4 regions of the Pseudoalteromonas sp. 2CM36K genome follow, and region 1 is predicted to be linked to each of the others. Evidence: predicted binding sites of a transcription regulator. Region 1 holds the regulator's gene; each other region holds the start of a gene.
What was found. Region 1 encodes sigma-54, which starts transcription at its own class of promoters, with help from an activator protein. Its sites were predicted from a motif close to GTTGGCACGNNNNTNGNNT; they were not measured.
Positions count from the first base shown of each region.

Region 2: MTN97_RS04855 (DUF2726 domain-containing protein) is a predicted target of sigma-54. The motif match lies at 4,220-4,238, and genes of this name have one in related genera.
Region 3: dps (DNA starvation/stationary phase protection protein Dps) is a predicted target of sigma-54. The motif match lies at 6,217-6,235, and genes of this name have one in related genera.
Region 4: MTN97_RS13750 (YggN family protein) is a predicted target of sigma-54. The motif match lies at 5,748-5,766, and genes of this name have one in related genera.

Region 1 is NZ_JALNTK010000028.1:32,275-40,483, forward strand. Features, by position in the region: gene kdsC (3-deoxy-manno-octulosonate-8-phosphatase KdsC) at 1-422, shown strand, start outside; gene lptC (LPS export ABC transporter periplasmic protein LptC) at 419-973, shown strand; gene lptA (lipopolysaccharide transport periplasmic protein LptA) at 963-1,502, shown strand; gene lptB (LPS export ABC transporter ATP-binding protein) at 1,499-2,224, shown strand; gene MTN97_RS15845 (RNA polymerase factor sigma-54) at 2,558-4,057, shown strand; gene hpf (ribosome hibernation promoting factor) at 4,084-4,371, shown strand; gene ptsN (PTS IIA-like nitrogen regulatory protein PtsN) at 4,376-4,828, shown strand; gene rapZ (RNase adapter RapZ) at 4,848-5,690, shown strand; gene MTN97_RS15865 (HPr family phosphocarrier protein) at 5,709-5,981, shown strand; gene mgtE (magnesium transporter) at 6,088-7,446, shown strand; gene MTN97_RS15875 (YgiQ family radical SAM protein) at 7,524-8,209, opposite strand, start outside.
Region 2 is NZ_JALNTK010000005.1:163,042-171,250, forward strand. Features, by position in the region: gene MTN97_RS04835 (peptidoglycan DD-metalloendopeptidase family protein) at 1-75, opposite strand, end outside; gene tyrS (tyrosine--tRNA ligase) at 565-1,764, shown strand; gene MTN97_RS04845 (cobalamin biosynthesis protein) at 1,804-2,766, opposite strand; gene mtnN (5'-methylthioadenosine/S-adenosylhomocysteine nucleosidase) at 2,767-3,474, opposite strand; gene MTN97_RS04855 (DUF2726 domain-containing protein) at 3,584-4,180, opposite strand; gene folE2 (GTP cyclohydrolase FolE2) at 4,283-5,203, opposite strand; gene arcB (aerobic respiration two-component sensor histidine kinase ArcB) at 5,411-7,729, shown strand; gene arcA (two-component system response regulator ArcA) at 7,737-8,209, opposite strand, start outside.
Region 3 is NZ_JALNTK010000016.1:66,103-74,311, forward strand. Features, by position in the region: gene gcvP (aminomethyl-transferring glycine dehydrogenase) at 1-2,031, shown strand, start outside; partial or broken gene MTN97_RS11305 (IS4 family transposase) at 3,022-3,417, shown strand; gene MTN97_RS11310 (SulP family inorganic anion transporter) at 3,678-5,420, opposite strand; gene dps (DNA starvation/stationary phase protection protein Dps) at 5,606-6,130, opposite strand; gene corA (magnesium/cobalt transporter CorA) at 6,479-7,435, shown strand; gene MTN97_RS11325 (DUF2237 family protein) at 7,469-7,831, opposite strand; gene MTN97_RS11330 (HPP family protein) at 7,987-8,209, opposite strand, start outside.
Region 4 is NZ_JALNTK010000021.1:61,633-69,841, reverse strand. Features, by position in the region: gene MTN97_RS13785 (Lrp/AsnC family transcriptional regulator) at 1-287, opposite strand, end outside; gene MTN97_RS13780 (PrnB family protein) at 424-1,593, shown strand; gene MTN97_RS13775 (aminotransferase class V-fold PLP-dependent enzyme) at 1,595-2,719, shown strand; gene MTN97_RS13770 (RNA-binding protein) at 2,703-3,191, opposite strand; tRNA gene MTN97_RS13765 (tRNA-Ser) at 3,551-3,643, opposite strand; tRNA gene MTN97_RS13760 (tRNA-Ser) at 3,697-3,787, opposite strand; gene MTN97_RS13755 (hypothetical protein) at 4,014-4,154, opposite strand; gene MTN97_RS13750 (YggN family protein) at 4,916-5,710, opposite strand; gene MTN97_RS13745 (PA3496 family putative envelope integrity protein) at 6,098-6,283, shown strand; gene MTN97_RS13740 (glutathione peroxidase) at 6,402-6,893, opposite strand; gene MTN97_RS13735 (AzlD domain-containing protein) at 6,987-7,286, opposite strand; gene MTN97_RS13730 (AzlC family ABC transporter permease) at 7,283-7,987, opposite strand; gene MTN97_RS13725 (cytochrome b/b6 domain-containing protein) at 8,093-8,209, shown strand, end outside.

The DNA of each region.
Region 1 (8,209 bases):
AAGAACTCAAAGCATTTAACACCAAAGACGGATTTGGTATTAAAGCCCTGATTAACAGCGGTTTTGAAGTCGCTGTGATCACCGGGCGCCATTCTCATATAGTGCAGCAACGTATGAGCAGTTTAACCGTACAACATATATATCAAGGCCAAGAAGACAAACTTATAGCCTATCAAGAATTAAAACAAAAATTAGCGCTTAGCGATGATCAAATTGCTTATATAGGTGATGATGGCCCAGACATGCCAGTAATGGAACAAGTCGGTTTTGCGGTTGCCGTAAACGATGCTCATCCACTTATTAAACGTTTATCACATTATGTAACCCAACTACCCGGCGGTTTTGGTGCGGTAAGAGAGCTGACAGACTTACTTATGCTCGAAAATAGCAAGCCACTAACTAGCCAAGGAACGAGTTCATGAATGTAGCGCGCATTATACTGAGCGTTTTATTCATAAGCTGTATGGTTTGGCTCTGGTACCCTTATTTTACTAAGGTTGATATTACTGCAAGCGAAGAAACACAAGTTATTGCTAAGCCTGATTATACCGCTATTGAGCTAAAACAAACGGCTTATGATGAACAAGGTAAAGTGAGCCATAAGGTAACTGCGGTAAAAATGGAGTTGTATCAACAACTCGGTTTTACCTTTTTTGAAAAGCCTATATTCACTTTATACAACGAGCAGCAAACATGGCGTATTAACGCCGATGAAGCAACCCTCTACGACGACCGTCAACTGGTGTTAGAGGGTAATGTAACCGCTCAAAACTTAGTAGATAACGCCATGATCGATACGATCACCGCCCAGACCATCAATGTTGATATAAAACTATTAACCATGCAATCACAGCAGCCTGTCGTTATTACAGGACCTAATTTAAAAATCACAGGTAAAGGCCTTGAGGCCGATTTAAAAACCGAGGTGATTAAACTTATTAACCATACGCGAACCCTATATTATGACCAATAACCTATTTAAAATTTTAATTGTTCCCTCACTATTAATTGCTTTTAACAGTAATGGCGCTGAACCTGCTGAAGCCCCCGCTGCGAATCAAATTTCAATTAGTGCAGATAAACAAGAAGGCCAATTAAAAGAAAACGTAGGCATTTTTGAGAAAAATGTTGAAATTATTCATGGTAATCGCCGTATCACAGCTGACCGTTTAGAAGTGCATAAACGCGATGACCTAGGCGATAACAAACAGTTATTAATTGCCACAGGCAGCCCTGCATATTTTGAAGAAACACAAGCTGATGGCACCATAATGAGCGCCAGTGCTAATGAAGTGCGTTACGATGTGTCGCTGCGTTTTTTAACCTTAATCGGCGATGCAAGCATTGCTCAAGCAGGTCAAAAAATAACAGCTAAAAGTATCACTTACGATATCGAGCAGCAGTTAATTAGCGCAGAAAAAGACGAAAACTCAACAGACCGTGTACACACTATTTTAGTGCCTGTTGAAAATAAAAAAGAAGATGATAAAGGCCAACCATGAGCACATTAAAAGCAGAGCTATTAGCTAAAAGCTACAAAGGTCGTGAAGTGGTGAAAAACGTTGGCCTAGAGGTTGAAGCTGGCAGTATTGTGGGGTTACTTGGCCCTAATGGTGCAGGTAAAACCACCACCTTTTATATGATTGTAGGCCTTGTACCTAGCGATAAAGGCAAAATATCAATTGATGATAAAGATATTACTTTATTACCGATGCACAGCCGAGCGCGTTTAGGGATTGGTTATTTACCGCAAGAGTCGTCTATTTTTAGAAAGCTGACTGTTTATCAAAACTTAATGGCTATCTTAGAAACACGTAAAGAATTAAATAAACAACAACGCGAAGATACTTTAAATAATTTACTTGATGAATTTAGCATTCAGCATATCCGCGATAGTCAAGGTATGGCTTTATCAGGTGGTGAACGTCGCCGCGTTGAAATTGCTCGCGCGCTTGCAGCAAACCCTAAATTTATCCTTTTAGACGAACCCTTTGCGGGGGTTGATCCTATCTCAGTATTAGATATTAAAAAGATTATAGAGCATCTTAAAAACCGTGGCATTGGCGTCCTTATTACAGATCATAATGTGCGCGAAACACTTGATGTTTGTGAAAAAGCCTACATAGTTTCTCATGGGGAGTTAATTGCATCAGGCACTCCTGAATACGTATTAAACGATAAAACAGTACGCGATGTTTATTTGGGCGAGCAGTTCAAGCTCTAATATGTGTGTTATTCCACTAAGCATCTGCTAAGATTAATCATACTTAGGTCTGTTGACCTATCAAGGTTGAATTTGCAGCAGTCTGTTTGATATTTAGGCAAGGCAGAGCCTATGTGGTGTGGTATTCCCCATAAATAGGCGATAACGCAGCATCAATGCCAAACAGGCGCTGCCCTTCGGGTTCTGCCTAGGGACGATTTACTCTTTGTTGCTCGGTTTTGACTTAGTCCACTAGGTTACAAACCTCGCGCCGCAATTAAACCGCCCCTAGTTTGAACAAATTTTAATCGCAAAGGTCAACAGACCGTAATTTAAAAGGATTGTTAGAGATACATGAGGCAATCATTACAGCTGCGCATGGGCCAGCAACTTACAATGACTCCACAGTTGCAACAAGCAATTCGCTTATTGCAACTCAGTACATTGGATCTCCAGCAAGAAATTCAAGAAGCGCTCGATAGCAACCCCTTGCTTGAAGTTGAAGAACACGATTACAGCGAAGACACAGCAGGTAAAAACGAACAAAAAGCCGATAACGATGACTTAACGCTAAGTGCCTCAGCTGACGATAAACCTAGCGAGTATGAGCAAGATAGCGGCGAAGCAATGACCAAAGACACCATTAGCGATGATATGGCTATGGATGTTACTTGGGATGAATATATGAGTGCTGCGCCTGCCTCTTCATCGGGCCCAATGCCAGAAGATGAATCTATTTATCAAGGCTCTTCGACTGAAACGCTGCATGAGTATTTAATGTGGCAACTTCAACTGACGCCGTTTAGCCCTACCGATGAAGCGATAGCTATTGCAATTGTAGAAGCTGTGGACGACTCAGGGATTCTAACCCTTAGCTGTGAAGAAATATTAGAAAGCTTTAACCAAGAAAACGACGCCGAAGATGAAGTTGAACTTGACGAAATAGAAGCGGTACTAAAGCGTATTCAACTATTTGATCCAGTGGGAATAGCCGCGCGTAGTTTACAAGAGTGCTTGTGTATTCAGCTAAATCAATTTGATAAAGACACACCTTTTTTAAACGAAACAAAAATGATCTTAACCGATCATATTGATTTACTGGCTGCGCGTGACTATCGCACGTTGATGAAAAAAACAAAGCTTAAAGAAGATGAGCTTAAAGAAATCATGACGTTGATTCATACGCTCAGCCCAAAACCGGCAGACACTATTGTCAGAGAAGAGTCTGAGTACGTTATTCCTGACGTGTCGGTTAAAAAAGTAAAAGGCCGTTGGGTGGTTGAACTAAACCCAGATAGCATGCCTAAGATCAGAGTAAATAGCCAATATGCAGCTATGTCGCGTACGGTTAAATCAAGTGGTGATAGCCAGTTTATTCGCTCGCACTTACAAGAGGCTAAATGGTTTATAAAAAGCTTAGAAAGTAGAAACGACACACTGCTTAAAGTAACTAACTGTATTGTGCAGCAACAACAGGCCTTTTTTGAACATGGTCCTGAGGCGATGAAGCCTATGGTACTTAACGATGTGGCTGAAATGGTGGAAATGCACGAGTCGACTATTTCACGTGTTACTACGCAAAAATATATGCACACACCACGTGGCATTTTTGAGCTTAAATATTTCTTTTCAAGCCATGTAAGTACTGAAAATGGTGGCGAATGCTCATCAACAGCAATACGAGCATTAATTAAAAAATTAATCGCTGCAGAAAACTCAGCTAAACCATTGAGTGATAGTAAAATTGCAGATATATTGGCAGAGCAAGGAATTAAAGTAGCGAGGAGAACTATAGCAAAATATCGCGAATCTCTAGCTATTCCCCCGTCTAATCAACGTAAAAGTTTGATTTAAGGCGTACAACAAAGAGGAAAATGTTTATGCAACTGAATTTAACTGGTCGTCATGTAGATATTACCGACTCGCTTAGAGACTACGTAAATAGCAAATTTTCGAAGTTACAGAGGCACACTGATCACATAACGAATGTGCACGTTATTCTCGATGTAGAAAAACTAAACCAAAAAGCTGAAGCAACCGTTCATGTTAGTGGCGCTGAGATTTTTGCTTCTACTGAGCATCAAGATATGTATGCCGCTATAGACTCGCTCATTGACAAGCTAGATCGTCAAGTAATTAAACACAAAGAGAAACTTGCTCGACACTAACACTATGAAACTAAGCTCACTTATCTGTCAGGACTGCAGTAAAGCTGCGGTCCTTTTTAATAGTAAAAAAAGAATTTTAGAATTTATCAGTGAATTGGCTCACAATAAACTGCCCTATTTAACACAACAAGATATTCTTAACGCATTAACTGCAAGAGAAAAGCTTGGAAGTACAGGTATAGGTCGAGGAATTGCAATTCCACATGGTCGTATGAGTGGTGTACAAGAGCCTCTTGCACTTATATTAGTGAGCGAAACGGCTATTAATTTTGATGCGATAGATAACAGACCGGTCGACATTTTTGTTGCCTTAATTGTACCTGATGGTGACAATAAGCAGCATTTAAAAACCTTAGCCACGATAGCAGAAAAGCTCAATGATAAAGAATTTTGTAAACAGTTACGCGCCGCCAAATCGGATAGCGAACTGTATCAGGTTATCGTCAGTCAATCGTAGTAATAAAGAAAGGTGGTAAATGGAATTAATAATTATAAGCGGTCGCTCAGGGTCAGGTAAATCTGTGGCGTTACGCGTTGTGGAAGACTTAGGTTATTATTGTGTAGACAATATTCCTCTTAATTTATTACCATCATTAGTGCGCAGTGTTTCCGACAGTTATAATAAAATTGCTGTGAGTGTTGATGTACGTAACCTACCTAAAGAGCAACAGCAGTTTAATGAAATCATTGAATATTTACCTGGTTTTACTAAACCAACGGTATTTTATTTAGACAGTGACGATCAAACATTAATAAAACGCTTTTCAGAAACGCGTCGTCTTCACCCTTTATCTATTGATTCTTTGCCGCTTGATTTAGCCATAAAAAAAGAAAAACAACTACTTGATGTATTGATTAATCGTGCTGATTATATGATTGATACCACAGATTTAAGTGTGCATCAGCTTGCTGAATCTATTCGTGAAAAAATACTCGGAAAAAAAGATAAACAACTGATCATTACCTTTGAATCATTTGGTTTTAAACACGGCCTCCCTAAAGAAGCAGATTACGTATTCGATGCCCGTTTTTTACCAAACCCGCATTGGGAGCCTGAACTAAAGCTACTTACAGGGCTGGATCAACCAGTAAAAGACTACCTAGCAAGTCACAGTATAGTGCAAAAATTTACATGGCAAATTCAAACATTTGTGCAAACATGGCTGCCGCATTTAGAACGAAATAACCGCAGCTACTTAACTATTGCAATTGGCTGCACCGGTGGGCAACACCGCTCTGTTTATTTAGCGCAAACCATTGGCGAAAGCTTTGCAATGAGCCATCCTAATGTAAAAATTCGCCACCGAGAACAAGAATAAAGCTTGCGAGAACATGTCATGCGCTTAGAAAATACATTTTTAATAAAAAACAAATTAGGATTACACGCTAGAGCGGCGACAGTATTAGCTCAGCTTTCTGTGCAATTTGATGCCACAATCACTTTATTTCAAGATGACAAACAAGCCGCTGGCGATAGCGTGCTGGCACTTATGTTACTCGAAAGCAGCCAAGGCAAAGAAGTTAAGGTGGTATGCGAAGGCCCCGACGCTGAGCCTGCACTTAGCGCAATAGGTGAACTCATTGACCAACGATTTAATGAGCAAGAATGATCCTGCTTATAAGCTAAGGTTAATAGTGGTTGAGGTAGTTTACTGATATAAAGTAAGATAAAGCAATACCCCATCATCGTGTAATAAAATTTAATTAAGGACGCCAATGCCTGAAGCTTTAGAACAAGATATTCCACTACAACAACTAAAACAGGTGACTAAGTCACTAAATAGTGGTCAATTTGTTCAAGTTAGGCGCATGCTAGCAAAAACGGCACCTTGTGATACCGCACTTCTTTTAGAATCATCTCCCCATAAAATTCGTCGTATGCTCTGGCAACTGGTTGATCCTGATGTACAAGGTGATGTGCTTGAAGAGCTGTCTGAAGATGTACGTTTGGGCATTATTGCGCAAATGGCACCCGAGCACATTGCTGCTGCAACCGAAGACATGGGCCATGATGATTTAGGGGAAGTACTACGTAGCCTACCTGACACTGTTTATAAAGATGTTGTTAGCGCTATGGATATTCAAGATAGAGAACGTGCAACGCAGGCTTTATCGTATCAAGAGCGCTCTGCTGGCGCATTGATGAATATAGATACCGTTACTATTCGCCCCGATGTGACTCTAGATGTGGTACTACGTTATATTCGCTTACGCGGCGAATTACCTGAGGGTACAGATGACTTATATGTGGTTGATGAAAATAACTGCTTTTTAGGCGCCCTATCGCTGAGTACTTTATTAACTAATCCCCCTGAAAAAATTGTTCATGAGTTAATGGATGAAGACTGTGAGTCTATTCCTATTTCAATGGATGAGAGCGAAGTTGCACAATTGTTTGAGCGTCATAACTGGATATCGGCACCGGTTGTTGATGACAACGCACACTTGCTTGGGCGGATCACCATTGATGATATCGTTGATGTTATTCGTGAAGACGCTGAGCACAGTTTACTGGGTTTAGCGGGTTTAGATGATGAAGAAGATACCTTTGCACCTGTGTTAAAAAGCTCTAAAAAGCGCTCAATTTGGCTGGGTGTAAACTTACTAACTGCATTGCTGGCTGCAATTGTGGCGAGCTTTTTTGAAAACACCTTAGCTATATTACCAATTCTTGCTGTGCTCAATGGTATTGTCCCGTCAATGGGTGGGGTTGCAGGCAGCCAAACCTTAACTTTGGTTATTCGCGGTATCGCGGTGGGCCATATCAACCAAACTAACCAACGTTTTTTATTATTAAAAGAACTCGCTATCGGCGCGATTAACGGTATGGTTTGGTCTATCCTAATTGCCGGTGTCGTTGCGCTTTGGCAATGGGATTTCAAACTCGGTGGTGTTTTAGCGTTTGCTATGTTTATGAATTTAGTTGCAGCAGGTATTGCGGGTGCTAGTATCCCACTATTGCTTAAAAAAATGAAAATAGATCCAGCACTTGCAGGCAGTGTGGTACTAACCACAGTAACTGATATTGTTGGTATATTTGCCTTCTTAGGTACTGCGACTTGGTTATTGATTTAATCTTTTTATAAACAAAAACACCGCATCAATACGCGGTGTTTTTGTTTAAGCCGATAGTTACTTTACATAAGTTAAGGCTACTTAGCGCGCTGGCGATTACCACCTACCTTAGGTTTAGTGTTGGCTTTTTTAAACTGGCTAAAGCCAGTATGACGAGTAAGCGCAGGGCGACCGCCCTTGTTACCTTTACCGCCTTTGGCTTGCCTTTCATCTCGCCCTTCTTCTGGCACTAAACAGTTAGGTCCTTTACCAATGAGTTTAGCTTTGCCCATGTTACGAAGGGCTTCACGGATCATCGGCCAACCGGCAGGATCATGGTAACGTAAAATTGCTTTATGCAAACGACGCTGACGCGCGCCCTTTGGCACCGCAACTTGCTCAGTATTATTTTTAATATTGCGTAGCGAGTTCATTTCAGTATGATAAATAGTGGTCGCATTAGCCATCGGTGATGGGTAAAAATTTTGTACCTGATCAAGCTTAAAGTCATTCGATTTCAGCCACAAAGCCATATTAACCATGTCTTCGTCTTTAGTCCCTGGGTGAGCAGAAATAAAGTATGGAATTAAATACTGCTTTTTACCCGCTTCTTTTGAGTACTTATCAAATAACGCTTTAAATTCATCATAGGCGCCCATACCCGGCTTCATCATTTTAGATAATGGACCATCTTCAGTGTGCTCAGGTGCTATTTTTAAATATCCACCAACATGATGAGTTACTAGCTCTTTAACGTAACGAGGATCACGTACAGCAAGGTCAT
Region 2 (8,209 bases), on a different contig from region 1:
GGCAACAATAGCAGAAACCAAACCTAGAATAAGCATTTTGTGTTTTTTGGGGAGCGTGTTAACCACGTGAACCATAACGTGCCTTTTTCTGCTGTCAAGATAATAAATAGGTTATATTGCAGGATATAACGAATAATCTGTGAATACTAGTATTTTGTAGATTTAAACTCGAGTTAAATTAGGCTAAAATCGTAGGGTATTCAGGCTGTTTGTGTTTAAAGTTGAACTGTTACACTATTTTATATTCTTGGATACTTTGCTTTTTCATCATAATGTTATATTAGTTTATAAAACGGTTTAATTACGAGAAGTGATTAATTTGTAAACTGTTTTTAGTTTGTGATAAACACTTTTGGCGTATTATTAATCGCTCGTTTATATCCCCTTTTAGAACGTACACCCTGCAATTTGGTTGGTGCTGCGATTAGTTAAAAAAGTTGTTCTAATTAGGTGGAAATTTGTTATGTTAGCTAAATAGTTTTATTTGCTTTGTGATAACGCGCTAGCAATAAACCGTGAGCATATTACACCCCTTCGTTGTCAGAATTTTTGGAGTAACACACAGTGGATTTACAAACCGCTCTAGCAGAGATAAAACGCGGTGCAGAAGAGATATTAATTGAAGATGAGTTGGTTGAAAAATTAAAGTCGGGGAAAAAGCTAAAAATTAAAGCTGGTTTTGATCCTACGGCTCCAGATTTACACCTAGGTCACACTGTACTCATTAATAAAATGAAAACCTTTCAAGATTTAGGTCATGAGGTTATTTTTTTAATTGGTGATTTTACCGGTATGATTGGCGATCCAACGGGCAAAAATGTGACCCGTAAACCACTTACACGTGATGACGTGCTTGCCAACGCCGAAACCTATAAAGAGCAGGTGTTCAAAATTTTAGACCCGGCTAAAACAACCGTCGCTTTTAACTCTACGTGGATGGAGAAATTAGGCGCTGCGGGGATGATAAAATTAGCCGCGCGTCAAACTGTGGCGCGTATGCTTGAGCGTGATGATTTTAAAAAGCGCTATGCTGGCGGTCAATCGATTGCGATTCATGAGTTTTTGTATCCACTGGTGCAAGGCTGGGATTCAGTCGCATTAGAGTCAGATGTTGAGCTAGGCGGCACCGATCAGCGTTTTAACCTATTAATGGGTCGTGAGCTGCAAAAAGATGAAGGTCAAAAACCACAAACAGTATTAATGATGCCTTTACTTGAGGGAACTGACGGCGTTCAGAAAATGTCGAAGTCACTCGGTAATTATATTGGTATTACTGATACGCCTTCAGATATGTTCGGTAAAATCATGTCAATTAGTGACGTACTCATGTGGCGTTACTACGATTTGCTAAGTAGCCTTTCTATTGAGCAAATTGCAGCGCAAAAACAGCGTGTAGAGCAGGGTACTAACCCGCGCGATATTAAAATTGAATTAGCTAAAGAGCTAATTGCGCGTTTTCACAGTGAAGCTGATGCGCAAGCTGCTCATGATGACTTCATCCAGCGTTTTCAGAAAAAAGCTTTGCCAGATGAAATCCCTGAGCTGACAGTTAATATTGATGAAGAGTCAATTTTAATCGCTAACTTACTTAAAGAAGCGGGCTTAGTGGCGAGTACCTCAGAAGCCATGAGGATGATCAAACAAGGTGCAGTAAAGCTTAACGGCGAAGACAAAATTACAGATACCAAATTGGAAATTGCAAAAGGCACAACGGCTATTTACCAAGTAGGTAAACGCAAATTTGCAAATATCACCGTAGCTTAAAACTTCGGACATTATAAAAACCAGCTACGGCTGGTTTTTTTATGCGAACTTAAAAACGAGAACAGCCTTAATAACTTCAACGCTAATAATAATCAGAAACCAAAAAAGGCGAGTTTGGTTAAGTGTATTGAGTAGTTGTGGTACGTCATCGGCGTTGGGAAGGCGCTCTACACCGACACGCATTTTATTAAAACGCTGTGTATTATAAATAGCAGGCCCACCAAGTTGTACCCCCAAAGATGCAGAACATACACTAAGTAACCAGCCTGTATTGGTTTGATAGAAGTGTCGGCCATAATACTTAATATAATGCATGCTTTTTTTACTGGCCTTTAGTGAGGCAATTGTCAGCGCGAGTAAACGTATGGGAATGTACTCAACAATAAAAAGAACCAGTTTAAGCGGCATCAAAAAAGAGCTATTTGGGGCTATATCACTTCGCCACGCCTGTTGAATTAAAGTGATTAAACGATAGGCTAGAGCGGCGACGGGGCCCAATACTAAAAATATGAAAATTACCACAAAGTAATGACGCGCCGTTCTAAGTATGACACTTTCCATAATGGCTTTAATGATCCCGGGGCTTGAAAGTGCAATAACTTCTCGGGCTACTAGTGGCTTTAATAATTCGCGTGCTGTCGATTTTTGATTTTTTTTGACTAGCCTAGCTATGCGTATCGCTTTTTTATTCAGGCTACTGTTTTCTAGGCATAAATATAAAATAAGACCTGATAACAGCTCGGGGTAAAAGGCAAACTGAAGCAGTAAAACTACAATAATAAGCACAGTACTAAGTATAAGAGTACTTGCCATTGAGGCTGCTAAATAATGATATTGCTTGGTGTCTGTTTTTTTATAAATACGCTGGCTTATAGCGCTAAAAATAGCAGAGAGTATGTGGTTAGGGTGATACCAACTTACTAAAGGTAAAAAGCGCTCAGCAAGGAGCGCACAAATAAATACAATAAAGTCCAAATGATTTTGAACAATATTATTGAGCATTTACAGCGTAACCGCCGTTAATTTCTCAAGTAAAGCTACGACCATTTTTGATGAATTTATAGAGGCTGTTTCTAAGTATTCTTCAAATGATTGCGGCGACTCTTTGCCTGCAATATCAGACATTGAGCGAATAACAACAAATGGTGTATTAAGTGCAAAACACGTTTGCGCAATTGATGCACCTTCCATCTCTACTGCTAGCATTGTAGGGAAGTCACTGCGTGCTTTTTCAATACGAACAGGGTCGCACATAAACGAGTCGCCAGTGCAAATTAAACCAACAAGGGTTTTTACTTCACTAATTTGTGCAATTGTTTGCTCGGCTGCTTCTACAAGTTTAGGGTGAGCAGTAAAACCTGCTGGCATTTGTGGTACTTGGCCAATTTCGTAACCAAACGCTGTTACATCAACATCGTGATGACGTACTTCAGATGAAATTACTACATCGCCAACGTTTAGTGATGGGTCGAATCCACCGGCAGAGCCTGTGTTAATAACACAATCTGGATTGAAGTTATCGATAAGTAATGTGGTTGCGATTGTCGAAGCGACTTTACCTATACCTGATTGCACTAAAGTGACGGTATTGCCTGCAAGCTCGCCTGTGTAAAAAGTAAAACCAGCCTTGGTTAAAACTTGTGGATTTTGCATCGCCTCGCGCAAAATTTTAACTTCTGGCTCCATTGCGCCAATAATACCAACATTCATAGTGTTAAATTCCTGAGTTTGAATACGGTGATTATACTGCAAAAAATAACGTGGGGTAAAACAAACAAAAATGCGAGCTTAAAAAGCCCGCACTTTATAAACTTATTGATTATATTTCAGCAAGGGCTGTTGATTGTGCCTTTGCTTGAGAAGGAGACAATACCGCCGGTTTATGAACTCTAGCACGCGTAGGTCGTGAAGGTTTAGATGCCGCTGGCTTACCTAATTTAAACATAATTGCATCGCGTACTTCGCTTGGGCGGTAGCCTGCCTTCACTTTCATACGAATATGTGGAATACCTGCGGCTTCCAATGCGCCATTAACAAACCAGTCGCGCTGTGCTTTGTGGCCATCTTTATTAGCGTTATTAACTAAGTCAACCGCAGCCACTATGGTCATTTTTTCTTTATCTACTAAAACAAAGTCGAGCTGCTTATTTTTTGCTTTAGCCATTGCCGCACGTTTAGATTTAACAGACAGGCCTTGTTTACAGTCAATCACATCGATTAGTTTAACGCGACTAACAATTTTATATTGATCGCCAACAGCGCGCTCTAATAAATTCAGAAACGCCCCTTCTACTTGGGTAAATACACTTTGCTTACGAGTAAAAGGATAAGGGTTTCCGCCGTCATCATTAAATTTTGACGCAACGACAGATGCCCCAACAACTAGCACTAATATTAATAATAAAGCGAATTCCATACGGTAACTCCATAACAACAAATTGACACTGTTTTTCTAAAGCAATTTATGTGCCCAAATAGTTGTTATGGTTGTTTTATTAACGAATGGGGATGAGCACTATTATGCTTTATAGCCGCCTTCAATACCTTTTACGGCAATCGCAACTGCATCATGAGCATGTAAAGACTCATAATGGTTAATTTGCAGGAAGTAATCGCTAAACTCTTTTGACTCTAACGTCGTTTTAATTTTTCGTGCTGCGTCTTCACAAAACATTAAATTTTGACCGTTTAAGCGAGCAAACTCTTGTTCGTCTTCACGTTTTACCGCAGCTTGTACTGGTGTTTTAAGCTCATCTTCGAGTAAATTAATTAAGTTAACTACATCAAACTCTTGAATATTTTGATCTAGCTTTACTTTAACATTAGCAATTGAACGCTGTGAGTGCGGGGTGGCAACAATTCCTTGAGTTGTTCCAAGCCACTCTAAAACTTCTGATTGAGTGAGTGTTTCTTGAGAAAACTTTTCGCTGAATGCGTTTTGAATTAATTGGCGAGCCAGTGCAGCAGAGCAGGGGCAGGTTGATGAATAAGTCACATCAACACTGAGCTCAAAGCTAATGACACCTTGATTGATAGTGCTGGTAAGTACAATAGGGTAGCTTTTCCAACCTGCTTTACCACTAAGTAATGACTTACGGCGTAGCGGCAATTCAAATTTAAATTCAATGTGTGCTTTATCACTTAAGCCTTCATGACTGGTGATAAAGGTATCTAAGGCTTGTGCTAAGCTTTGTGGATTGACCTGTTGCTCAGTTGAGAGGTGATCCAACGCTAAAAATAGTCGCGACATATGAATGCCTTTAGCATCTTCTTTGTGTAAATTAACAAAGGCGCGTGCTTTTGCATTAACGGTAACTGGAGCTAAATCAAGAGATTCAAAAATAAAAGGCAGCTCTATATCGCCCATACCTACCCAGTCTAATTTACCTGTTTGTAATGTGGCAGCCGTGTTAGCAATATCTGGCATAGTTTTTTGCATGATACGTTACTCGTTATTTGCAATATTTAAAACGCCGCATTTTACACTAAATAAAGGGTTGCTGAAATGCAGCAAATAACACCAAACATGAAATTTTATTGTTTTTGTCGCACAACATGAAAATAGCTGGTAGAAAATGCTAAAATTAGCCTTTAACCTTGAAAGGTCAACAGACCCTAAGCATTTAGCTAAGAGAAAAACTGATATATGACTGATTCTTCTTTGAACCCGTGGGTTCGAGTTCTTTCCAGTTCAATAACTCGTTTAGGTGAGTTTAAAACTGCAGCTATTTGCTATGCATTATTACTGACAATATCGCTGGTTTTATCAAGTATGTTTTATTACGTCGCCATAGGCGAAGTAAACTTGGTTGATATACTGGCCGTAGTATTTTTTACCTCGGTTGTTTCTCCTTTAGTTATCAGCATATTATTAAACTCTATTCGGCAACTTGATGCCTCTTATGCTTATTTAGATAGTGCCACAAAACAAGAAAAGCTTTTAAATCAAACCCTCAAAGACAATATTAACCGCTTAAATATTGAAATTGACGAACGTAAAATGGCTTTTCATGCCAAACATCGAGCAATAGAAGAGCTCAGGCGTGAAATTGCAGAGCGTAAAAAAACACAACAAGAACTCGCACAGCAAGGCATGTTACTGCGCTCAATAGTAGACTCCTCGCCGGATTTATTTTATTACCGCGATAACAACGGGGTGTTTGCCGGTTGTAATAAAATGTTTGAAGAGGTAATGGGCAAAACCAGTGGCGAACTTATTGGTAAAGCCGCAGAAGAAATATTCCCAAGCCACTTTTTATCAGAAGTACTCAGAACTGATGAGCAGGTTGAGCGTACGCACCAAGGTTTAACTATAGATGTGGAGTACTCAGTAAACGGTGAAATTAGGTGGTTTGAATTGCGTAAACTTCCCTTTATTAATGAACAAGGGGATTACATTGGTTTACTTGCGTTTGGCCGTGATATTACCAGTCGTAAAGAAGCTGCGCAGGCACTAGAAACAGCTTATAAAGATAAAGGGAAATTTATTGCCACATTAAGCCATGAGTTACGCACACCGCTTAATGGTATTGTGGGCTTAACGCGCATGCTACTGGATACCGAATTAAACAAACAGCAACGCAGTTGGTGTAATACCGTGTTTTCAAGCGCCGAAACGCTAGGTAACATATTCAACGATATTATAGATTTAGATAAAATTGACCGTGAGCAGTTAGATATTGCCGCCAACGAAATTAATGTTTCGGACTTTATCAATGATGTGGTTAACTTTGCAGGCCTTATTGCTGAGCAAAAAGAGCTTTCTTTTGAAGTGAAGCGTTCTGGCATGCTTGACATATATGCTTTGCTTGACCCGACTCGTTTACGCCAAGTGGTGTGGAACTTAATTAATAACGCTGTTAAGTTTACTCAACAAGGGAGCGTAATCTTAGATTGTGCCAGAGAAAACCGTGAAGATGGCCCTTGGCTTATTATTAAAATACTCGATACCGGTGAAGGCATTCCACAAGAGCAACTAACACGCATTTTTGACATGTACTATAAAGCGCCAGATCTTAAAGGCACCAATGCCATTGGTTCAGGTATTGGGTTAGCTGTCACCAAAGCGTTAGTAAGCGCAATGAAAGGTACAATAACGGTTAATAGTACCCCAGGAGAGGGCAGCTGCTTTACGGTACAAATTCCGCTGAATTTATGTAGTGCTCCTACCGAACATAGTTATGTTGGGCGTAGCTTATATATTTTATTAGTGGAGGATGTGCCACTTAATGCTGAAATTGCTACTAACCTACTAGAGCAACGTGGACACGAAGTGCTGTGGGCTGAAACGGGTGAAGATGCTTTATCGTTTGTCGAAACTGAAGATGACTTAGATTTAGTATTACTTGATATGCAGTTGCCTGATATTAATGGTGACGAAGTGGCAAGACAAATTCGCGCTCAAAGTCATTTTGATCAGCTACCAATAGTGGCATTAACGGCCAATGTTCGCAGTGCTGAAGAAGAGCTTGAGGGTATATCTATTCAAGGCGCACTAGCTAAACCAATAAACACAAGCAAGTTAGATAATATGCTCGCTGAACTCTTTGGCATTAAGCAAGCGCAAACCGAGGCTCCTCAACGAGTGGTCAATCAAGCGTTATTAAATCAAATTAATACTGACTTGTTGGATGTTGAAACCATTGAAGACTTTGTAAATTCGATGGGCGTTGAAGTATTTAAACGCAGTAGCCAGTTGTTCGCAAAGCTAAATCCGCAGTACCAACAAGAGCTATTAGCTTCGTTAAACGCTGCTGATAGAGAAGAGTACAAATCGGTTGCGCACAAATTAAAAGGTGCCGCTGGTTCGGTGGGTCTTAATGATGTTCAGTTGCATGCAAAGCAAATGGAGCATGGGGCGCTGGAGCAAAGTGACGAAGTGTTAGCTGTGTGGCTTGAGGAGTTAACAGATAAAATAAATGAAGGACAACAGGCCCTTCATTTATTTTTACAGCAATTAGAGTAATAACTAATTAGCTGTCGATTTTACCAATGAAACGGTAACCTTCACCATGGATGGTGCTGATTAACTCAGATGTTGAGTTGTCGCTTTCAAAGTGTTTGCGGATACGACGAATTGTTACGTCAACCGTACGGTCGTTAGCGCGGAGCTCTCGGCCAGTCATGTGTTTAATTAGTTGCTCACGGCTAAATATACGACCCGGAGAGTCAAGCATTAAACGCAGTGCTCTGTATTCGCCTTTAGGTAGACGTTTCGCGTCTCCGTTTGGAGAAGTAAGGCAACGACTGTTTTCGTCAAGTTCCCAACCGTTAAAGGTGATCACGCCATTTGTTTCAATAGCAGACTCTTCACCACCTAATGCAGTACGCGTAATTAAGTTACGAGCACGAATAGTTAATTCACGCGGGTTGAAAGGCTTAGTAATATAGTCATCAGCACCAATTTCAAGACCTAAAATACGGTCTACATCGTTGTCACGGCCTG
Region 3 (8,209 bases), on a different contig from region 1:
TTTGCAACACGTGATGCATACAAACGTTCATTACCAGGGCGTATTATTGGTGTATCAAAAGACCGTTTAGGTAACGATGCACTGCGTATGGCAATGCAAACCCGTGAGCAACACATTCGCCGCGACAAAGCAAACTCAAATATTTGTACTGCGCAAGTATTACTAGCGAACATGGCGGCGTTTTACGCGGTATACCATGGCCCTCAAGGCTTAAAAACCATTGCACAACGCATTCACCGTTTTGCTGATATTTTAGCAACTGGCTTAAAAGCAAAAGGCGTCGCACTTAAGCACACTACCTGGTTTGATACATTAACTGTTGTTGATGAAAACAAAGCCGACGTGATTGCGCGTGCTGTAGCTAAAGGTGTTAACTTTGCTGCTAACCATGCGGGTGAGTACTCAATTTCAGTATCAGAAACCACAACACGTGCAGACATTGCCGAGTTATTTGATATTATTTTAGGCGAAGGGCACGGCCTAAGCGTAGATGCAATTGCTGCGGATGTTGAAGCAAATGGCAGTGACTCTATTCCTGCAAGCCTAGTGCGTGATGATGAAATCCTAACGCATCCAAACTTTAACAGCTACCACAGCGAAACAGACATGCTTCGTTATATTAAGCGTCTTGAAAACAAAGATTTAGCGCTTAATCACTCTATGATCTCGTTAGGTTCATGTACTATGAAACTCAACGCGACCGCTGAAATGATCCCAATTACCTGGCCTGAATTTGCAAACCTTCACCCATTCTGCCCGCTAGACCAAGCAGAAGGTTACCAAATAATGATTAACGAGCTACACGATTGGCTAGTTAACATTACCGGTTACGATGCGGTTTCATTGCAACCAAACTCAGGTGCACAAGGTGAATACGCAGGCCTAATCGCCATTCGTAAATACCACGAGTCACGAGGGGATGCGCACCGTAACGTATGTTTAATTCCAAGCTCTGCGCACGGTACTAACCCAGCGTCGGCACAAATGGCCAGCATGAAAATTGTAGTTGTTAACTGTGATAAACACGGCAACATCGACATGGAAGACTTAAAAACCAAAGCTGCTGAGGTGTCCGAAAACCTATCATGTGCCATGGTAACGTACCCATCTACACACGGTGTATACGAAGAAACGATTCGTGAGTTATGTGAAATTGTTCACCAGCACGGTGGCCAAGTTTACATGGATGGCGCAAACATGAACGCGCAAGTAGGTGTTACTAGCCCAGGCTTTATTGGCTCAGATGTATCGCACTTAAACTTACATAAAACCTTCTGTATTCCACACGGTGGCGGTGGCCCAGGTGTTGGTCCAATTGGTGTTAAATCGCACCTTGCGCCATTTATGCCAAACCACAGCGTAATTAACGTACCAGGTACTAATGCTGGTAACGGCGCAGTATCGGCAGCGCCTTATGGCTCTGCCTCTATTTTACCTATTTCATGGGCTTACATTGCCATGATGGGCTCTGAGGGCTTAAAACAAGCGACAGAAATGGCGATTGTAAATGCTAACTACCTAAGTAATGAGCTTAGCAAGCACTTCCCAATTTTATACCGTGGCCGTAACAACCGTGTTGCCCACGAATGTATTATTGACCTACGTCCATTAAAAGAAGCCTCAGGCATTACTGAAATGGACGTTGCTAAGCGCTTACAAGATTACGGTTTCCACTCACCAACGATGTCGTTCCCAGTAGCGGGCACATTAATGATTGAGCCAACTGAGTCTGAGTCTAAGGGCGAGATTGACCGCTTTATCGAAGCTATGGTATCGATTAAAGGTGAAATTGATAAAATCATTTCAGGTGAATGGTCTATCGAAAACAACCCATTGGTATTTGCACCGCACACTCAAGCTGATGTGTTAGGTAATGAATGGGACCGCGCGTATGACCGTTTTTACGCTGCCTTCCCAGTACCAGCAGTTGCTAAAGATAAGTTCTGGCCAACGGTTACGCGTATAGATGACGTATACGGCGACCGTAATTTAGTATGTGCATGTCCTCCGATTGAGACATACCGCGATTAACTTTTGAACTTTAATGGGTAGTAAGTTCCACTGTAGAGTGGGATTTATCAAAATTATAAAAGCCGTTGCAGCAATGCAACGGCTTTTTTGTGTGAGGTGATTAACGTTAATTGTATAAAGATGGGTTAAGTAAAGCGAAGCCTAACAAATCACAAATATGCTTATTTGCTCAAAAGCCAACGGTATGTGTTATTTATTGTAGGCGCACAGCTTACTGGCGCGCGGGCGTAAACACGATTAGTGTTTTAGATTTTTGCCACGCGATAGCGTTAGTGCGTTTCGTTCTTATAGAATTTAGAACCTTATTCAAGGTTTTGTCGCGCAGGCGACAGCAGCCAAAGAGGGGGCGATTTTCAAATTGATTCTGCTGTAAGTAATTCATCCCTGAAGCTGGGTTACTGTCGGCATCCATGCCTCCACTTCTTCATATTGCGAAGCTGCGCTTCGGTTATTCGTCACCTCCCAGCGCACCCGAGCATCACGAATAATTAATTGATGTGAACGTAAACGGCAAAGATAGGCCATCCATGGCCTAGTTTCGCCTTATCGCGCATCCATGCGCGATATTACTCATCAGTTGCTTATTTTCAAGGCGTGATGACGGGGGAGGGGGTTAAACGTGAGGTTGGTGTTTGGTTTTGGCTAAATCCAAAGTTTATCAGTTAAAACGTTGGTAAAATTAGTACCTAATACGTCATCAATGCTGTAATTTACCTCTTGGTTTGTCGCTCTAACTACTTTACCGCCCTATGTATTAACATTACAGCTTGTAAGTTTTTACAAGGGTTGTCAGTGATCTGCACTGTCGGTACACAATTTAAAACTCAAGATACACCGAGCAACCGTCATTTTGGCTATGCTCAATCGACAACAAACTTCCCCTCAGTACTTGCTGTGACCTTGATGTCGACAAGAACGCATTTAATATCCGATGCAGCGTTTGGCCCCATTACCCAAAGTGAAATTCAAATTCCGACACCTAAAGGGGAAATAGAGCGAGGCTATGGTGAGCTCAAGCAGTATCAGCTATCAAATAAACCAGCATTACGGAGCTTGAAATAGAAAGGTATTTATCAAGAGCTCTTGGGTATTCTGACATCATATAATATCGTGAGACTTGAAATGGCAGAGATGGCTAAAGCCCATAAAGTTGAGCCATTACGCATCAGTTTTATTAACGCATTATATCTCATACAAGACGAGTTTTTATGGTGTTCAGGTCGAAGCCCAGGGACAATCCCTAAAAAGCTAAAAGAACTACGTGAAAACGGTAAACGGCTAATATTACCGGAGAAAAGAAAGCGAAAAGCTTATCCGCGAGCGGTGCTGGCAAAGACACAAAAATATCCGGTTAGATATAAACGAAAAAACACCACTCGTTCTTAAACGAGAGTTGTTATTTTCTAATAACGGCTTTTTTGTTGATGTTTATTTATAACTAAACTATGTATTTACTGCGCTGTATGATATTTGCATCTGGCTATTGTTTGTATTTTTAAGGTTTAGTATGTAGCAAGAAAAGGTAATAAGGCTACGCTTATTATTAAGTGTTGATTTATTAAAATGCTTGAACACTTTATTGTTTTTATCGAAGAGTCATTCACAATAAATGACTCATCTAGTGTCGTTGAGGAAAAATAATAACCCTAATTATTACCTGCATTTATCTCTTCGAAGTTTTGCGATTGAAACATCGTAACCTCGTCGACATGCTGGCTGACGCTGTTTTTTTGTAAGGCAATGTATAAGTCTGAATGAATATAAATACCGTCTTTACCTGAGGCGATACCAGCGGTTTTAAACCAAGAAAGTAGCTGGCGTTTTCTTCCCGCTAGCTCTAATCGAATACCTCGTTTTTTAAATATCACATCTAGGTCTGCGAGCATGGCCATAACGCTTAAATCAAGATGAGTGAAGCAGGGCACAGCATCAATAATGACACATTGCGTGTCGTCTTTTTGTCTTGCATATTGCTCTAACAAGCGGCGTTTAAAATAACTGGCATTAAAATAGGTTAAAGGAGAATTAAAACGATATATAAAAACCCCTTGTACTGCTTTGGCTTTATCTGTTTCGTCTAAGCTTCTTACTACGCCTTTTATATCCACACCTAAAATGGTGTCTGATGGGCGCATAACAGTTCGAATAAATTGAAATAACCCTAGTAATACAGCAAGGGTAATTCCTGGTATAACACCAATAAACAGCACAGCAAAAAGTGTGGCTGAGGCTAAGTAAAATGCCTGCTTATCTTTAAATTTTAATTGCCAGACTGCCTTTAAATCAAGCAGGTGAACAGAGGCAATTATTAATACAATCCCGAGTGAAGCACTGGGAATAAACTCAAGCGGCGCCGTTAAAAAAAGAGCGATAACACCAATAATAGCGGCAGCTATAATCGAAACTAATTGGGTTTTTCCGCCAGAGTCGTCGTTTACGGCTGTGCGTGAGTCGGCACCACTAACGGCAAAGCCTTGTGATAATGCTGACGCTAAATTAGCGATGCCCAAGGCTCTAAATTCTTTATCGGCATCGATGTCGTAGCCATTCTTTGCTGCAAAGCTTCGCGCTGTTAGCATCATGCTGACAAAGCTAACTATGGCTAAGTTGAGTGCCGGTACAACAAGTTCTCGAATAATACCCACGTCAAATACTGGGGTGTTAAACACGGGCAAACCACCAGTTACTGTGCCTATGGTTTTTATTTCAAATTGCTCTAAATTAAAAAACCAAACGAATACCGCACCTAGTGCAATGGCAAACATAGAGGCTGGCCATGTAGGTTTTAAGCGCTTTAACACAAAGTAAACGCCGAGGGTAAATAAAGCCATTAATAAGGTGGGAATATGAGTTTGCGATAAATACGTAGGAACGCCACCTAAACGCTCAAGCAAATAGCGCTCATCAAAGGTAAAGCCAAATACTTTAGAAAACTGACCAACAATAATGGTAATAGCCACACCGTTTAGTAACCCCATTAAAATTGGTTTAGATAAAAAGTCGGCTAATACACCTAGCTTAAAGCGGCTGGCAATAAAGCACCAAAAACCGGTCATTGCGGTCATGGTGATCACTAATTGCCAATGTTTAAAGCTATCGCCTGCAGCAAGTGGAGTAACAACTGCAGCAATAACCGCACATGTTGCGGCATCAGGGCCAATAATAAGCTGTTTAGAGGTACCAAAAAGTGCATAAAGCATCATAGGTAATACGCAAGAATACAGGCCAACTGCAGCATTAACGCCTGTAAGTTGCGCATAAGCTATAGCAACAGGTAAAGCAACAGCTGCAACCGATAATGCCGCCCTCACATCATCAGCAAACCATTGACGTTGATAATTAAATAAGCTGTGTAAACCTGGCATAAAGCTATATAGACGCGACAACACTTCAAATTCCCTGCTAATAATTAGGAGTAGATAGTAAGTTCTCTTTAATAATAAGTATAGTAACTAAATGTGTTAGATGCGCTAAATAGGGGGGGGCTAGTGTATTAATAAGAGGAATGTAGTTTAAAAACAAAAAAGCCCAGCAAGTTACTGGGCTTTGTAAGTAAAAATGACTGCTTTAAAAATTAGCTATTCAATTGACCAGTTGATGATTCTATGTGGGCGCGAACAAACCACTGATATTGCTCAAGCTCTGCAAGTTGCGCAATGATCATATCTTCAGATACCGGATCAAGCTCAGCAAGTGATTCTATGGCTTTACGGTGATCACTGTTAACGCCGTTATATACTTTGTCTAATGCGGCTAAGTGTTCAGTTACTAAGCCTTTACCTATGGCGTAATCTTCCCATGTACGACGCTCAACAATCGATTTTGGTGTGCCAACTGGGACGCCGCCTAAAGTGGCAATACGTTCTGCTATGGTGTCAGTCATTTCACGGACGGTTTCTACTTGTGGGTCTAGCATTTCATGTACGCCAATAAAGTTTGGACCTACTACATTCCAATGAATATGTTTTAAAGTTAGCTGTAAATCAATTAGCGCTACCATGCGATTTTCTAGTACAGATATTGCTTTATTTGCTGATTCGTTTTTTACACCGGGAGCGGTAAATTCAGCGACTTTATTTGCATTATTACTGTTACTCATGATTCCTCCTACTATTTCAAAAATAGTGCTCGCTTTACTCTAGTGAGTATTTAAATTGCGATAACGAACACCTCTTGTATTTATCGAAGCAATGGGCATGCCGATTAAACTTTTTACTTAACTAATTGAAATGTATTGATTTAATTTTTATTTAATAAAGTTTTAAGGAGTGTTTAGCTTAACGGATATGAAAAATATGCACTTTTTTGTAAATTCTGCAAAACAGCAATACTTTAAAGTGTTATCGAATAGCGTGCCCTTTATAGTGGTTATAATGAAGGTATTATCATTGTTGATTAATGTCCTGTTACATATACTCAACCCAAAGATTCATTAAAGGAGAAGTGTATGTTGAGGTTTTTTTCCATCGAGCAAGGAGTGATCAAAGAGTTAGCGCCTTTACCTGGTACCCCTGTTGAAGTATCCATAAAGAATGCACATTGGATTGATACTATTAATCCAACACCGCAGGAGCAAAATGCGCTTGCAAAAACGCTCAATATAACTTTTCCAGATTCGGTAGATGTAGAAGAGATTGAAACGTCGTCTAGGTGCTTTATCGATAATGAAGGTTTACATGTGCATGCATTGTTTATGTCACCTAATGAAGGGCGATTTAATACTGTAACGGTAGCTTGTTTGTTGCAAAACAATTGCTTACTTACTATTCGTGATGAGGAATTGGCTGATTTTAGACTACTGCGCTTAAGAGCGCGCAAAGGTCAGGTGGCATGCGATACAGCAAAACAATTATTAATTACTTTATTTGATCAAAAAGTTGAAAACCACGCGGATATGCTCGAAGACATGCATCATCAATTAGAGAAGCTTAGCGCATATGTACTTGAAGAAGATAACTCAGACTTAGAAGAGGCGGTTGGTCGCATAGCTCGCTTAGAAGATGCTAATGGTAAGGTGCGTTTATGTTTAATGGATACGCGACGCAATATTTCGTTTTTAATACGCCGTATAGGCGCGCAAAATGACGAGCGCGAATCTCTTCGAGAAATTGTACTCGATATAGAAACTTTAATGTCGCACTGTACCTTTTTGTTCGACAAGGTGAACTTTTTGATGGATTCAACACAAGGCTTTATTAATATTGAACAAAATCAAATTATTAAAACCTTTTCTATTGCCTCAGTGGTTTTCTTACCGCCTACAGTAGTGGCTAGTGTGTATGGTATGAATTTTAATATAATGCCTGAGCTACAATGGGAATGGGGTTATCCATTTGCAATTGGCATTATGTTGCTGTCGGGCTTTGCCCCTTATTTATTTTTTAAACATAAAGGGTGGTTATAATACTTTAATATTGCAAGCTGAGCGCTCAAATCATTACCCGGTATATTGATGTGCTTTTAATACTTCAAGGGGAATAATATCTAGCGCTTTTTGGTTTGTTGCTTCAAGTACAACAGGAGGAGCAACATTAGCAGCAATGGCATGATACCAACGAATCGCGCATAAGCACCACTTATCGCCAGCTTTTAAGCCCGCAAAATCATACAAAGGATTAGGGCTAATTAAATCGTTACCTTGCGCCTTAGAAAACTGCAAAAATTCGTCGGTCATAATGGCGCATACACTGTGATTGCCAAAGTCTGAATCTGGTACATAGCAAAATCCCTCACGGGTATAGCCACCGTTGCCACAGCAAAGTTGTAAGCGAGTTCCTAGTACATTTAATTGATTAGCCATATGAAAACTTACCTTGTAATAACCATTAAAAGCAGGGTGTTTACCATAACAGGCTGTTAGTGACTTAGCTATCTATGCTGTTAATTTTTATATCTGTTAAGTGAGTAAAAACTGTATTTGGCAAAGCTAAATACAGTTTCATTAAAGAAGAGTATTTACGAGAGCAGTGCTGCAGCTAAACGTACAAAATCAGAAGACGTTAAAATACCTACTAGCTGGCCTTGCTCGCTAACAACGGGCATGCAACCGTGGCGATTATCTACAAAAAACTTAACCACATCTGATAGCGGCTGCTCTGGGGTTACACTTATAAAATCACTCACCATAATATCTTCTACTTTTGTGAGTTTTTCTTTGCGTTGTAATGCATTAGCACCA
Region 4 (8,209 bases), on a different contig from region 1:
CACTCAAGTACATGGGGAAGTTTTTCTACATGCAGCTCAAATTGCTGTGCCGCACTCACCGAGTTTTGACTTAGTCGCACGAAAGCATAAACCAGCACATTAAGGTTGAGCGACTTAGGGTTAATTGCAGCGTGATAGCCCGTAATTACATGTTCCTGCTCAAGCTTTTTGATACGCCTAAGAGTTGGGGTGTCTGATAGGTTAATGGTATTGGCTAATTCAGAAACCGACATGCGGGCATGCGATTGTAAGGCAACCAGTAACTGCTGATCTTTTTTATCTAACATGACTATGAGATCTTATTAATTATTTTAATGTTGGTAGTGATTATTGCTAACAAAAGGTATTTTTACTATTTTTTTTGACGTTTTACCCTCAGGGGTTTTTGTTAGCATTAAGACATAATAATAACAGGATGTAGTCATGAGTTCTTACACAGCTAAATTTGATAATTGGATTAGGTCTGAGTTTGTTGCCCTAAACTCTCAATTAGAGGAGTTGTATTGGCAGCAAGCAGATAAGGCTAATGTTGAGGGGGTTGGTGATAGCTTAAAGCTGGCACTAAAAGATCAAGGTAATGCGTTGATCAGCGACTTATTAGCCGAAGGTAATACCGACGAAGGATTTGATAGCGCATTTGATTTACTTGGTAATGTGGGCTTGTTCATGGCCGCTTGTCGCAGGCATGAGATCACAGAGCCGAGCAGAGAAACAACCTCACCATTAGTTGAAGCATCGGCGCTTGCTATGCATATTGGTGCTTCTATTGGAGTAACCCCTCGTTTTGCTACTGCGCATCTAACTACGCATAATAAAGCCATTAATGGCACCTATAAACGGTTTACAAATCTTGATGATGAAGCCCTTTTTTTAGATTACAACACCCAAGGTATTTTAGCGTATAAACGTGCGAGTGATGCTTTATTAAAAATACTGCCATTAGGCATTTCACACCCTGTCACGGCTGAACTACTTGAGGTGGTTAAAACGGCATTAATGGATGTAATAGCGTCGAATAACGCCTTATACACTCAGCTAGACACCGAACGTTTTTTTAATTGTGTACGCCCATATTACAAGCCTTACAGGGTAGGTAAAGAGGTTTACCGTGGTGCAAATGCGGGAGACTTTGCCGGTATTAATGTTATTGATATGCTGCTAGGGCTTTGCAGTGCCAATGAGCCGAGTTACTCGCAAATGCTGGTGGATAAATTTTTATACATGATGCCAGAGGATCAACAAATACTTCGTGAAGCCATGCGTATGCAAAGCCTAATGGATGATTTTTTAGAGGCCGAACAATATAAAAATACAAAGTGGTTTCAAAAGCACGGCAAACTATTTATTCAAGTGTGTAAATTACATGGCGACACCGCTATCGGTCATCATAATCAGTTGGTGGAAAAGTTTATTGCTCAGCCATCACAGCACATGCAACAACAGCATATGAGTAAAGTCACTGCCAGTGGACCTCCTCTACCGGTACTGCTTGATTCATTAGCTAAGTTAAGAGATAGGCGTGCCGCGGCAAAGCGTGACGACATAAATACGCGCTTTGATGATTTAAACACGCTAAAACAGTGGATTAATTAATATGGCTAAAAATGATTTTTGTATGCCACAGGGTTGTTATTTACTAAGCCACTCTGTTGGCCGCCCATTAAAAACGAGCTTAGAAAATGCCACTGAACATTTTTTTACTCCTTGGCAAGAAAGTGTAAAAGAACCATGGCAACAGTGGTTACCCGCCATTGAAAGATTTACTGAGGCATTAGGGCAGTTGTTTAATGCGCCTAGTGAGCAATTTTGTCCTCAGGTTAATTTATCCAGTGGTTTAACTAAATTGGTTATGTCACACCCCGTATTTAATAAACCACAGTGTACGGTATTAATGGCGCAGGCTGACTTTCCCAGTATGGGGTTTGTAATGCAAAAAGCATTGCCTGAATGTGCAAAAATACGCTACATCCCTGAGCATGAAGACTTGAGTGATAGACAGGTATGGCAGCGATATTTAACTCCAGAGATTGATGGTGTGTTTGTCAGCCATGTTTATTCTAATACGGGTGTACAAGCTCCCATAAACGATATTGTGGCGCTGAGTAAAGTCACGAATACACTCTCAATAATTGATGTGGCGCAATCGGCAGGGGTTATTCCTATAGACCTAACGGCGTTAAATGCTGACTTTATGATTGGTTCAAGTGTGAAGTGGCTATGCGGAGGGCCAGGAGCTGCTTATTTATGGGTAAATCCAAAGCAAATAACACAATGTGAACCAAAAGATGTTGGCTGGTTTTCACATCAAAACCCATTCGAGTTTGATATTGCGCATTTTCAATATAACGCTAAAACACTAAGGTTTTGGGGCGGTACGCCCTCGGTACTTCCTTATATTATTGCCGCTCATAGTATTGAATATATTGTTGAATTTGGCGTTGAACAAGTGAGATCGCACAACTTGATGTTACTTGAGTTAATTCAGCAGCAATTGGGCGCTTTTTTAATGTCACCTAGCGCTAAAGAGCAATGTAGTGGCACCGCTATTTTGCAGTTTTCTGAGCATCAGCAAAGTATATTAACGGCTTTAGAGGCTGCAAAAATAAGTGTTGATGTGCGTAAACTCGGCATCCGTGTTTCACCTCACATATATAATACAAAGTCAGAGATACAAACATTTATTGATGTTGTGAAGCACATACTTAAGGTTGCTGACTAAGCTGCTGTTTTTTTTGAGTGAGTGCTTCTATTTGTTGTTGTGCTTGCTTGATTTGTGGGTCAAATCGCTGCTTAAGTGCCGCCGTTTCAGTGGTAATGGCATTCGCAATTGAGCTGGCCCCTAAGCGATTTGCTTTATCTTGGGTCATGTAATCGATTTGCTGTTTTTTTTGTGCGTATTCTTGTTGGTATTGTTTAATCTTAAGCTCAAGCTGCACAATATCACGCTCTATTTGTTGCACCGCTAGATAATCGTCAACAGAAGTATCGGCAACTGGTGTGTTCTCAGATTGTGGCGTATTTGTTTGCATGATGTTGACATTTCTAAGCGTGATCACTTGAGCGTCTTCAGCGCAAGGAGTTTGACTAAAAGTAGGCACACCTTTAATGGTGCATTTATAAACCGTCACTTCATTTGCCATGCTAACAGCACAGGCACCCAAACAATACAGTAGTAATATTAGCTTCGTCATGGTTAAACCTAAGCTGGTTTAAAGTACCATTTATAATGCACTAAGTTGTGACACCATACAATTTGTTTAATTTATTAGCATACGCTTGCGACTGCGTTATAAAAAGTGCAAATTAATAGAGGCTATTAAAATTTAGGCACAAAAAAACCACAATTAAGTGGCTTATATTCAGTAATGGTGGAGAGGGAGGGATAGACTTGCTTACATCCATGTAATCAATCGCTACGCGACGCTTGCAACGGCCTAAACTGTTCCAGACACTTTATCGAACCCAGTCGAGGGCTCTCACCCTCCCAATTAGCAGCAAAGCTTATTTTTGGGCACAAAAAAACCACAATTAAGTGGCTTATATTCAGTAATGGTGGAGAGGGAGGGATTCGAACCCTCGATAGAGCTACAAACTCTATACTCCCTTAGCAGGGGAGCTCCTTCGGCCACTCGGACACCTCTCCGACGCATTATTTAGCGTGTTATCAATCGGAAAAAACCAATTAATACAAATAAGTGGTGGAGAGATAGGGATTTGAACCCTAGAGGGGCTATAAACCCCTGCCGGTTTTCAAGACCGGTGCATTCGACCACTCTGCCATCTCTCCACGTCGTGATGCAGGATAATACTTAGGTGAGTTGCCTGTGTAAATAGCAAAAAGATCGTTTGCTTAAAAAGTGAGCGTAAATGAGGTTTTTTTTGTAAATTATGAAAATTAAAGATGATTTTTAGCTATGAAGAGGGAGCTGGCAGCAAACAGATGGAGCTAAAGAAGAAACTTCATTTAGTGGTTGGGTGTTTGCTGCAACAATACAAAAATCATGGTTGGGTGACTATTTGTATTGAATTGCACCGCCAAGTGCTAATTTTTTTCCGTAACGGTTAAGTTTAGCTAACATTCTCGCTTTGCGATTAGTTGGTTTAACTGCAACGTGAGTTGTGGCTGTTTGGTTTAATGTATTAATTGGGTTCATTGTATTCGCTCCAAGGTTGTGTCTGTTGAAAACGTGTGCATTTTGCCCGTAGGTTGGTTAAAAATAAAGCGATAAAAATTGCTGGTGAAGTATTAGTTTTTTTAATCTGAAAGTGTTTTTTTTGATTTGCTATTTAATGGCGTTTGTTTTGATTTTGTATATTTATTCATTATATTTTTGTGCTACATCACTTTTTTATGGGGTTTTTTTCAGTTTTTTTTATTTTAATATGTTTATAAATAGATTATTTTGAATAGTTATTCAGATTAAATTATTTTGTATTTTTGGGGTGGGTTTTACTTCGTTCAAAGATTTAACATGCTATTTATAGGTGGTTAATTATTTATCAGAGAAGAGCATTTTTTATAAACGATAAAAAAGAGTGTTGCTAGGCTTTTAAATTATAAAAAAAGTGCCTAGGTTACTAGGCACTTTGGAGTTAGTTGCGTTTTAAAACGCGTCTAACTGGGGATCGCACCGCCTCAGAATTTAAAACTTAAAAAGGGGTGGTTTTAATATGTTGCAATTTGGGCTTACAATCATCAGCTCGAACGGCATTCTATGTGATCTAGAGCGAAGTGAAGATTATACTTTGGTTTGTAGTCTACTATGAAGCCACAAAATGTCTCTGCACAGCAAGAGCAGATCCACTCAACAGTCTATTACTTGAGTTAAATGGGACTGGTGGGGTAAAAAACGCAAAATGCGGCATAACTTAAAAGCAAATGCCGCAAAGGGAGATTAATTAAAATGCTGAGCAGTTAGTGCTGTTTTATAGTAAATAACTCATAGCCTTTTAATGCAGGCACTTGCGCAGCAAGTTGAGTTTCTTGTTGTGCGATTTCAATAAAGTCACCACACAGTGTATTTGCACGCTGTTCAAGTTTTTTTGCATGGAGCTCTACTTTTTCTTCTATTTGTGCGCCCATATTTTCCATGCGCTCTTCAAAGGCTTGCATATCGCCACCTGAACCCATTAGCTCAGAGCCTAATGCTACTAAAATACTGCCCATTGATTGCATTACGGCCGACTCAACGGCAGTTTCTATTTGTTGTTCAAACTGCTGTTCAAAGTTTTCACCAAACTGAGTGAAGCTTTGCTGGCCCATGACAAATTTACCTTGTTGGTAAAAGGTACCCTCTACTTCTTGTTGAATATCGTCCATCAAGGTTGCAATGTTATCGAGGCCATCAATATTAAATGCATTGGCGACTTCTTCTAATGCAACACCTGCAATTTTAACCCCTTCAAGGGCAATATTGGCCACTTCAGGTAATTGCACGCGTAAATTATCTGTGTAGTTGGTCAGTGCTTGGCGCTGTGCACTATTTAATGCTACTTGCTCGCCATTGATAGACAGCTCACCTTCAGCGGTAAATAGCATGCGCTGATTATTGGCTTTAAAAATTTCTAACTCATTAGGTTTGATGCGCACATCGTTCTTAAATACAACGTTACATTCGTCGTTACTAAATGAAATTGAAGAGCTGTTATCGTTATGAGCCATGGCGACGGGGGCGCACATAATTGCGCTAACTAATAATAATTCTTTCATGTTTATTCTCTGTTTTTTGCTGATGATAATTAACTTATAACAAGTTTGGTGCCAATAGTTTTTAGTGTTTAAAAACAGTGGTTTGTGACTTTTAAGCTGCTTTGAAGTTGAAAGTAAAGTCATTGAAAAAGCTAAAATTTGGTCAAAATAACCAACAATTAAATGCTAATAAATAAAATTTATCGATACGATAAAAAACTCTCACTTTCCACAATTCAAATTTAGCGCTATTTATTCACAATACTGACACAGAGACTATTTAGGATAGCGATGTGGCTTTATTTTGACGGAAATTTGTACAATGAATTTGCGTTGAACATTTTAATTTCACCAATTATCGCGATACAAGAATCCGTAATTGGTCTCAAACACTTTATGGAGTGGGTTGTGGGTAAGACATTTAGTTACGATGCGCTAGATGATGATTTTGTTGAAGACGAATACGAAATGGTCGGGCGTAATCAACACGACAAGAAAAAGCAAAAGGTGAAAAGAAAGTTAGAGGATTACCTTGAGCAAAAACGCTTGCGTAAAAACCTAGGTGAAGATGACTTAAACGATTATATTGATTAGGTTGTCGCTAGTACAAATCAGTGCCGACATATTAGCTTTTAACTGCTACTTAGGTAGTATTTAAAGCTCTGTGGGTTGGTAATAAAGAGGCTTTATGCCTCTTTATAATTTTTAAGCCTCAAACTTTAGCTGCGAGCAATGCTTTTTCAATTACTTTTTCTAGTTTTTCAGGTTTAGTAAAGGGCGCGTAGCGCTTAATCGGTGAGCCATCTGAATTAATCAAAAATTTTGTGAAATTCCACTTAATTTTTCGTGTTAACAACCCCGGTAATACAGATTTTAAATAGCGAAAAACCGGATGTGTATGCTGACCATTAACGTTCACTTTTTCTGCGATTAAAAAACTAACTCCGTAATTGATTAAGCAACCTTGCGCTATTTGATTCGCGTCTCCGGGTTCTTGCTGGCCAAATTGGTTACACGGGAAACCTATAATGACTAAACCTTGGCAGGCATACTTTTCGTGTAATGCTTGCAACGACTTATATTGATAAGTGAATCCACACTCACTTGCAGTATTTACTATTAACACAACTTTACCTACAAACTCTTGAAAATCGATAGGTTGGCCTTGCAGGCTAGTTGCACTTAGTTGATGAAATGGATGCATATTATTAAGCTATTATTTGTTTATTTGGCATAGTCTAACCTTTGCTTGGTGATTAACAAAGTCGAAATAGTGAACACTGCTATGGCGTTACTGTTAATTTAAAATCAAAAATAACCCCATACCAGCAAGTGTGGTTAGGTAAATATTATGTGTTTTGTAAGCAACTATAATGGCTACAATCGCTGCGCTTAAATAAGGATTTTGCCAATTTAGATTAATGCCACCATCATTTATAAATACAATAGGCACCCAAATCGCTGTTAGAACCGCAGGTGCACTGAAGCTCAAAAACTGCTGCATTTTAGGCCCTACTTTAAATGGTAGCGCGCGATGTAAGAATAAATAACGGGTAAAAAAGGTAATACATGCCATAAGTAAAATAGTCGTCATCATGATTTAGTGTCCTTATTTTTTACTATTCTAGTTACAGCGTAACCTGCACTCATCGCGAGTAGTGCTGAGCATACCAACCACAGCTCAAAGCCTGTGCTTTTTAATAAAGTGGCACAGATCCCTGCAACAATGACAGTGACAAGAGTGGCTAAATTTTTAACTCCTGGGATAACCAAAGCTATAAAGGTTGCAGCAATCGCAAAGTCGAGTCCTAAATTGGTGAGATCAGGGAGTATAGTACCGGCTAAAATACCGAACAGTGTCCAAATATTCCAAGCAATGTAAAAGCTAAAGCCTGCGCTGAGCGCGTAAATTAGGCGCGTTTTAGTCTGGTAGGCGCGAGGATGATGCGAAAAAGCAAATAGTTCATCGGTTAATACAAAGCTGACTGGAAGGCGCCAACGCATGGGTTGCTCAATCACTTTGTGACGAACCGCCAAGCCATATAAAAAATGACGAGAGCTAATAATAAATGTGGTAAATAAAATGGTTAACAGAGGGGTATTACCAGCCATTAACTCAATAGCAACCAGTTGAGCCGAGCCTGCAAATACCAATAGCGACATAGCTTGAGTTTCAAAAGGGGTAAAGCCATTTTGTATTGCCAACGAGCCACATAAAATACCCCAAGGAATAACGGCTAAACATAATGGCAGCATATCTAAAAAGCCTTTTAGTATCGGTTTTTTAATGGACTGCATGTGTTTTACTCTGTGTAATAGTAGAAAGACTCATCGGGATACCTTAAGATTAAGATGCTAAAATAGTTAGCGTTTTAGATGATACTGTTTTTTAGGGAAGGTGCAATGTTCAAGGTAAAAGTGTGGGATGGCTTTTTAAGAAGCTTTCATTGGTTATTAGTATTGAGTATTGCTGCGCTTTATTTTAGTGCTGAAGAGGGCATGATAGAGCTACATTTTGTG